3 regions of the Paenibacillus sp. P3E genome follow, and region 2 is predicted to be linked to each of the others. Evidence: riboswitches for the same ligand, from Rfam matches in the RefSeq annotation. Region 2 holds a riboswitch; each other region holds the start of a gene.
What was found. A riboswitch is a leader RNA that binds a small molecule or an ion and turns the genes downstream of it on or off. The one in region 2 is predicted to bind thiamine pyrophosphate.
Positions count from the first base shown of each region.

Region 1: linked by a shared signal. The riboswitch ahead of A3842_RS16985 (ABC transporter ATP-binding protein) and the one ahead of A3842_RS19880 (thiamine phosphate synthase) in region 2 are both predicted to bind thiamine pyrophosphate.
Region 3: linked by a shared signal. The riboswitch ahead of A3842_RS13345 (ABC transporter substrate-binding protein) and the one ahead of A3842_RS19880 (thiamine phosphate synthase) in region 2 are both predicted to bind thiamine pyrophosphate.

Region 1 covers NZ_LVWH01000170.1:7,001-9,263, forward strand. Annotated here, with positions in the region: gene A3842_RS16980 (TetR/AcrR family transcriptional regulator) at 1-639, shown strand, start outside; TPP riboswitch at 711-814, shown strand; gene A3842_RS16985 (ABC transporter ATP-binding protein) at 926-1,714, shown strand; gene A3842_RS16990 (ABC transporter permease) at 1,698-2,263, shown strand, end outside.
Region 2 covers NZ_LVWH01000179.1:33,683-35,945, reverse strand. Annotated here, with positions in the region: gene thiS (sulfur carrier protein ThiS) at 16-219, opposite strand; gene A3842_RS19880 (thiamine phosphate synthase) at 285-887, opposite strand; TPP riboswitch at 1,012-1,113, opposite strand; gene A3842_RS19875 (SDR family oxidoreductase) at 1,282-2,151, opposite strand.
Region 3 covers NZ_LVWH01000160.1:2,714-4,976, forward strand. Annotated here, with positions in the region: gene A3842_RS13340 (thiamine-binding protein) at 1-88, opposite strand, end outside; gene A3842_RS13345 (ABC transporter substrate-binding protein) at 138-1,208, opposite strand; TPP riboswitch at 1,332-1,443, opposite strand; gene A3842_RS13350 (hypothetical protein) at 1,624-1,923, shown strand; gene A3842_RS13355 (hypothetical protein) at 1,953-2,263, opposite strand, start outside.

The DNA of each region.
Region 1 (2,263 bases), on a different contig from region 2:
GGCAGCAACCCATCCTCAAACCCAATACCACCATCAAATCCATCCTCCTTCCGGAATAATCAGGACCCTTATGTCCAGCGTATTCTTGAGGCCGCCCGAGCGCTTTTTACTGAGAACGGTCTGGAAGGAGTCAGTATGTACGGCATTGCCAAGCAGGCAGGAATCGGCCAGGGCTCGCTCTACCGCAGATTCACGGACAAAGGTGAAATTTGCTCTGCCCTGCTCTCCACCAGCTCAGAGCGTTTTCTTACCCGTTTGGAGCAGGAGCTCCAAACCACTTTAGAAACAGACAGCTCCATTGAGGAACTGCGGAGCAGTATTGAACAAGTGGTGGATTTCATAGACCAGCATGCCGAGCTGCTGCAGATGATCAAGTCTGAGTTCACGGGTAAGAAACAGCTTACCCAGTTTGAACATCCGATTTTCCAGCGGCTGAATGCAGTTATGGCCGAGCGTCTGCGGAGGGTTGCTGATGACGGCAAGCTGATTGCTATTGATCCGCATTTTGCCGCAACTTCTCTGATCGCGGTCCTCAGCCCTGATCTCTATCTCTATCAGCAGAAGCTTCACGGGTCGGGCAAAAAGGATATCCTGGAAGGGATTCTAACCCTATTCGTAACTGGACTGCAGCGGTCCTGAGTACACTTTCTTTTGACAACATTCTGGAATATGCTATATTAGTTAGCAGTTGCGAATATAATATTGACCTGCTATTTCACTAGGGGAGTCTAATGACTGAGACGAAGCCTTAAGCTTCGGACCCTTGGAACCTGATCTGGATCATACCAGCGGAGGGAAGTGGAACAGAAACGATCAGCAGTGCCGCTTCACGCCTACTGCCTGAACCTTTCAGACCCATTTGCCTCCCCTGGAGACGGATGGGTCTTTATTGTGCTTCCTAAGTCCCGGAAGCAGATGCGTGCCAATGAAAGGAGGCTTAATACATACGAGTATGATCTCTATCACTAACCTGTCCTATGCTTTCAGCACTTCACCGCAGATGCCCGTATTCAGTAGGCTCTCGATGAACGTCCGCCGGGGCGAATTCATTTCCATTGTCGGTGCCAGCGGCTGCGGAAAAAGCACCCTGTTCAAAATCATCGCCGGTCTGCTTCGGCATACAGGTGGCGAACTCAAAGTTCACGGTATGATCTCTGACGATCCATCGTCGCGCCTGGGCCAGGTCGCCTATATGCCGCAGCAGGATCTGCTGTTGCCCTGGAGAACCGTGATGGACAACTGCCTGCTGCCTTGGGAGCTGAAGCGAAAAGGCAGCAAGGCAGTTGCTGTAAAGAATATCCGTGAGATGCTCGAACGGTTTGGCCTTGAAGGTACAGAGCGGCTCTACCCGCAGGAGCTGTCCGGGGGGATGCGTCAGCGGATCGCTATGCTCCGTACCCTTGCCGCTGGAAATGAGCTGATGCTGCTCGATGAGCCTTTTGGAGCACTGGATGCCATAACCAAGCGTGAACTGCACCGCTGGCTCCTGGAATTGTGGAGCAGTCTTAAGCAAACGGTTCTGTTCATCACCCACGATCTGGAGGAAGCGCTGCTGCTCAGTGACCGGATTTACTTGATGTCTGGAGGCAGCGGCGGTGTACAGGAATTCTCGGTGGATATCCCGCGGCCCAGACACTACCGGATGAACTATGAACCGAAGTTTATTACTTTGCGGGAGAATTTGGAGCGGAGGCTGCATGAGAGTATCTATTAGCAGAACCTTTCTGCGCGATTATGGCCCCTTTGCCTTGCTGGTACTGGTCACCCTAGCCGGCTGGGAGTTCGCTGCATGGCTGAAGCTTGTTCCAGCATTCATTCTCCCGGCTCCAACAGCTATATGGACGGCACTTATGGAGCAGAAAGAACTGCTCTTCGGAGAGCATTTACCCGCTACACTTCAGGAGGTTTTGCTCGGCTTTGTTCTGTCAGCAGCCTGCGGCATGCTGCTGGGTACGGGAATGCACATGTTTACTCCGCTCGAAAAGGCGTTATACCCTTTGCTGGTGATCAGTCAGACCATTCCGCTGATCGCGCTGTCACCCATTTTTATTATGTGGTTTGGCTATACCCTATGGAGCAAGGTTGCGGTGGTTTTCCTTACTGCCTTTTTCCCGGTGGTAGTAGGGACCTTTGACGGTCTGCGCAAAAGCGGTGCTATGTACAAAGAACTGCTGCTCACACTTGGTGCGACCCGCTGGCAAATTCTGCTAAAGACCCAGATTCCGCCTGCACTGCCCTCTTTGTTCTCTGGTCTTAAGCTCTC
Region 2 (2,263 bases):
GATAGCCTCATGGCTTCAGCCCCCGCCTACAAAATGTACCAGCTCCAGCCTGTCGCCTTCACATAATATCTCCGACCCGTAATGCTCCTTGCTGACAATCTCACCATTTCGTTCCACGATCACAAGCCGAAAGCTCCATTCGGGCCGGCTTAACAGATCGGCAACGGTCCGGCATTCTTCCGCAACCACTCCGGGCTTGCCATTAATGATCAGATTCATGCGCTCTCACCTCCTTGGCGTGGTACCATTCACGGATTTACTGGAGTCACAATACACCACAGGTCCTACGCCTTCTGGACCGCCAACCGGTAAGCACGGGCAGCAGATACGGGGTCATCCGCTCCGCAAATGCCGGACATGACCGCAATCCCGGCAGCACCGTGACGGATCACTTGACCTGCATTTCCAGGCTCCACCCCGCCGATAGCAATCAGTGGAATACGGGTGCTGCGCACCGCTTCCTCCAGGAGCGCCAAACCGCGCCCCCGCTGTCCGGGCTTGCAGCCAGTAGGGTAAATATGGCCGAACAGGCAGAAGTCCGCCCCCTGCCTGCCTGCTTCCGCTGCTTCTGCCGCGGAGTGCACCGACCTGCCCAGCCGGAGGCCGGGAGCGGCTGCACGGACTGCTGCAGGCGGCAAGCTGTGCCAGGCTAGCTGGACAGCGCCTGCACCAGCGGCCAGCGCAACATCCAGCCGGTCATTGATGACCAGTCTGGATGCGGGGATTCCTGCAAGCAGCAGTTGCTCTGCCATGCTCAGCAGCTCCAGGGCAGACCGGTGCTTTTCCCGCAGATGAATAAAGTCCACGAGCGGATGCACAGCAGCCGCCAGGCTGACGAAACGCCCAAGCTCAAGCTTCCCGTCCGATATTAAATGAATTTCCGCCACTTCTTCACCTCCTGCTTCACACTATTGCAGCAAAACGCGCAACACAAAAAAACCGCCCCCACGATAGGAGGCAGTCATAAATTTGTACAGGAATACGGGTATAAGAAATACAACCCCGCTGCAGTTCATTCATTCTCCGCTTTCCTACGCTGGTTTTAACCAGATCAGGTTCAAAGGGTCCGAACGTCACGTTCGTCTCAGCCTTGCGGCACCCCTAGGGACAATTGCAGTATTCAATTGCTGACGTGGTTCATATTAACATATTAATCCTCGGAAAAGCTATCCCTTTTACCCAAAGCTTCATCTTATATGGTACATAAAAAAGAGCAGACCGCATGGGCCTGCTCTTGAACTGTTATATTTTCCAGAAACCTACTTGACCGTACAGCAACTTCTAGCCGTTGACAATTTCCCCGCCGTTGACATGCATTACCTGGCCGCTAACATAGGATGAATCATCCGAGGCCAGATAGACGTAGGCTGGTGCCAGCTCTTCCGGTTGTCCCGGACGCTGCATGGGCTGTGTGCCGCCGAACTCGCTGACCTTTTTGGCATCAAATGTGGATGGAATCAGCGGTGTCCAGATCGGACCCGGAGCAACAGCATTCACACGGATGCCCTTTTCCGCCAGATTCATCGACAACGAGCGGGTGAAGCTGAGAATCGCGCCTTTGGTGGACGAATAGTCCAGCAGCTGCGGACTGCCGCGGTAGGCGGTGATCGACGTCGTGTTGATGATCGTGGAGCCTTTTTTCAGATGCGGCATAGCTGCCTTGGTCAAATAGAACATGGAGAAAATATTCGTACGGAACGTCCGCTCCAGCTGCTCAGAGGTAATATCCTCGATCTTGTCCTGCGGATGCTGCTCGGCCGCATTGTTAATCAGGATGTCCAGCTTACCGAGCCCCTCTACCGCCCGGTTGATCAGATTCTGGCAGAACGCTTCTACGCCGATGTCACCGGCAATCAGAATACACTTCCGTCCCTCCTGCTCTACTTGGCGTTTGGTCTCTTCGGCATCAGAATGCTCATTCAGATAGGAAATGACCACATCCGCACCTTCTTTGGCAAAATGAACGGCAACCGCCCGTCCAATGCCGCTGTCGCCTCCCGTAATGAGCGCCGCCTTACCCAGCAGTTTGCCTGCCGCTTTGTAGCTGGACGTTTCAAATTCAGGGCGCGGATTCATCTCGCTCTCGATACCGGGCTGACGGTCCTGCACCTGGGGAGGCAAGGTTTTGGTAGTCTGCATATTTTCTGGCATGATCCATTCTCCTTTCGCTGTGTACCTTTTGTTGAAGTAACCACATCGTATTAGGATGGCTTCTGCATCATCAATTATACAATCGCTTTACGTTAAGTTACTTACCACACTT
Region 3 (2,263 bases), on a different contig from region 2:
CCTCAATGGCCTTATCTACATAAGGAATAGAATCCTCGTTATTCGGAGTTTTAGGAATGACTTGAACGCTGAGCAGGGTGTTTGCCATATCAATCAGATCCTTTCAGGTTGGGTATTGTAAAACTTGCAGTGTAAGATTACTTGCTCTCCGGCAGATATTCATTCGTGAACGCTGAAGCGGTATCCAGTGGTTTGTCCAGCAGCTTCAGACCGTACATCCAGTCGGCGTAATTCTTCCAGACCTCGGCTTTCTGCTCTCCCCATCTGGAGGCATCGTCCTTATATTTCGGGCTGAGCCATTTCTGGCTGGCCAGGACGAGCTTGGGGTCCAGATCCGGCACAGCCTTCGAGAGGATGGCGGCAGCTTCTTCCGGCTTGTCGATCGCATATTGATAACCTTTGGAGGTAGCTGCAAGGAACGCCTTCACCAGCTCTGGATGCTCAGCGATTTCCTTCTCGCTCGTGGTCAGCACCGGGGTGTAGTAATCCAGTTGAGGCGCGTAATCCTTCAAATACAGCATGTCCAGCGGTTCACCGCGCAGCTCGGCTTCAATACCGGTCCAGGCGTAGAATATCCAGGCAAAATCGATGTCACGTTTCACGGCGGTGAAGAAATCAGCTTCGCCGATATTGACCAGCTTCACCTTTTTAACATCGCCGCCTTCAGGGTCCATGATCGCCTTCATGGCAGCTTCTTCAGCCGGGGAACCCCAGCCGCCGTAGGTTTTGCCTTCGAAATCCTTTGGTGTCTTGATATTGCGGTCCTTCGGGGCGGCAAACCCTGAGGTATTATGCTGGATGATGGCGGCGATGGAGACGAGCGGCACATCCTGCAGACGGGCCAGAGTGAGCGCCTCCTGGGCACTGATGCCAAAAGCGGCTTCGCCTGAGGTGACCATCGTGTCGGCTCCCGCCGCACCCGGCTGTACAATTTCTACATCCAGGCCTTCCTCCTTGTAATATCCCAGCTCTTTGGCTGCATAGAGGCCGGTATGGTTCGTATTCGGCGTCCAGTCCAGCGCGACCTTGATCTTAGTCAGTTCCTTAGGCGCGTCCGTTCCTGCTGCGGTTGCTTCCGGCGCGGCGGTGCTGTCCCCGGCTGGAGCGGCGCTATTCCCGCCGGAATTCGCAGTATTACTGCCGCACCCGGCCATGACGATGACCAGCATGCAGCTGATGCAGAGCATTAGTGCTTTTTTGACTCCCATTTCTATTCTTCTCTCCTTCCAGCTAACCCAGTCTTCCGAACTCTGATGATGTCCATACCAAAAAAAGCGCCCCGAAGATCGGGACGCCAGCAATTGCGTTAGGTGGCCGCTTAGCCAAAATGACTGAATGCGGGTGGTGATTCCTACGCTGGCATTATCCAGATCAGGTATAAGGGTCAGTATCTGTGTGGGATACACTCTCAGCCGGCCAATTCCAGCCCCCCTGGTACTATGAAGTTATGGGTGTTGCTGTGTTCTTACGCTGTATTATAGCGGTCCCCTTCGGGGTTGTCCAGTAGTGGCCCCGGATTCCAGCAATCCGCTCAGGCACTGCCAGGCACGCTGGGTAGACTTACCATATGTTATATAATAAGATTAATACTTTACAATTATGTTTCGAAAAAGGAGTGACCCTATGCTCACTGATCAGCAAAATGCCGGAGAACGGCTGAAGGTGCTAGCGGAACAGTTGGCTGAAGAAGTCACTTTGCGTCAGTATGAACGCCAGCCCGAGTTGCGGCAAAGATTCGGCCCTTCCGGAATGGCAAGAACCATGCAGGATTCACTATATCATTTACGGTATCTGGCGCAAAGTGTGGCGCTGGACAGCCCGCTTCTATTTATTAATTATATTGTCTGGCTGAAGGCGCTGCTGGTGCCTAAGCTTGTCTCTGCGTATGCGGAAGCCTGCCGGGAACTCGAGAACCTGCTGTAGATCAGCGGGTTCTCTTTTTTATAGGTTTGTCAGTCATATCCCTGAACTCTTTTTCTTTTTCTGCGGCGGCTGCGGATTCCGTTCCACAGCTGCTTCAGGCTCAGGCCGATACTGACAGCGATCCCCGTAAATGCAACGAACAGCGCCAGATATTCAAATGGGGAATACTCCAGCATCTTGCTCCAGTCAATCTTACCTTTAAGGTCCTCGATCACCTGATTCATGCCATAAATACCGCTCACCACTGTGAACACCGTCAGGATCATCAGCAGCGTGTCCCGCCGTTTGGCCTGGAATTTCTCCTGGTATTGAAACAGGTCATTCAAGGTCATTTTGACCT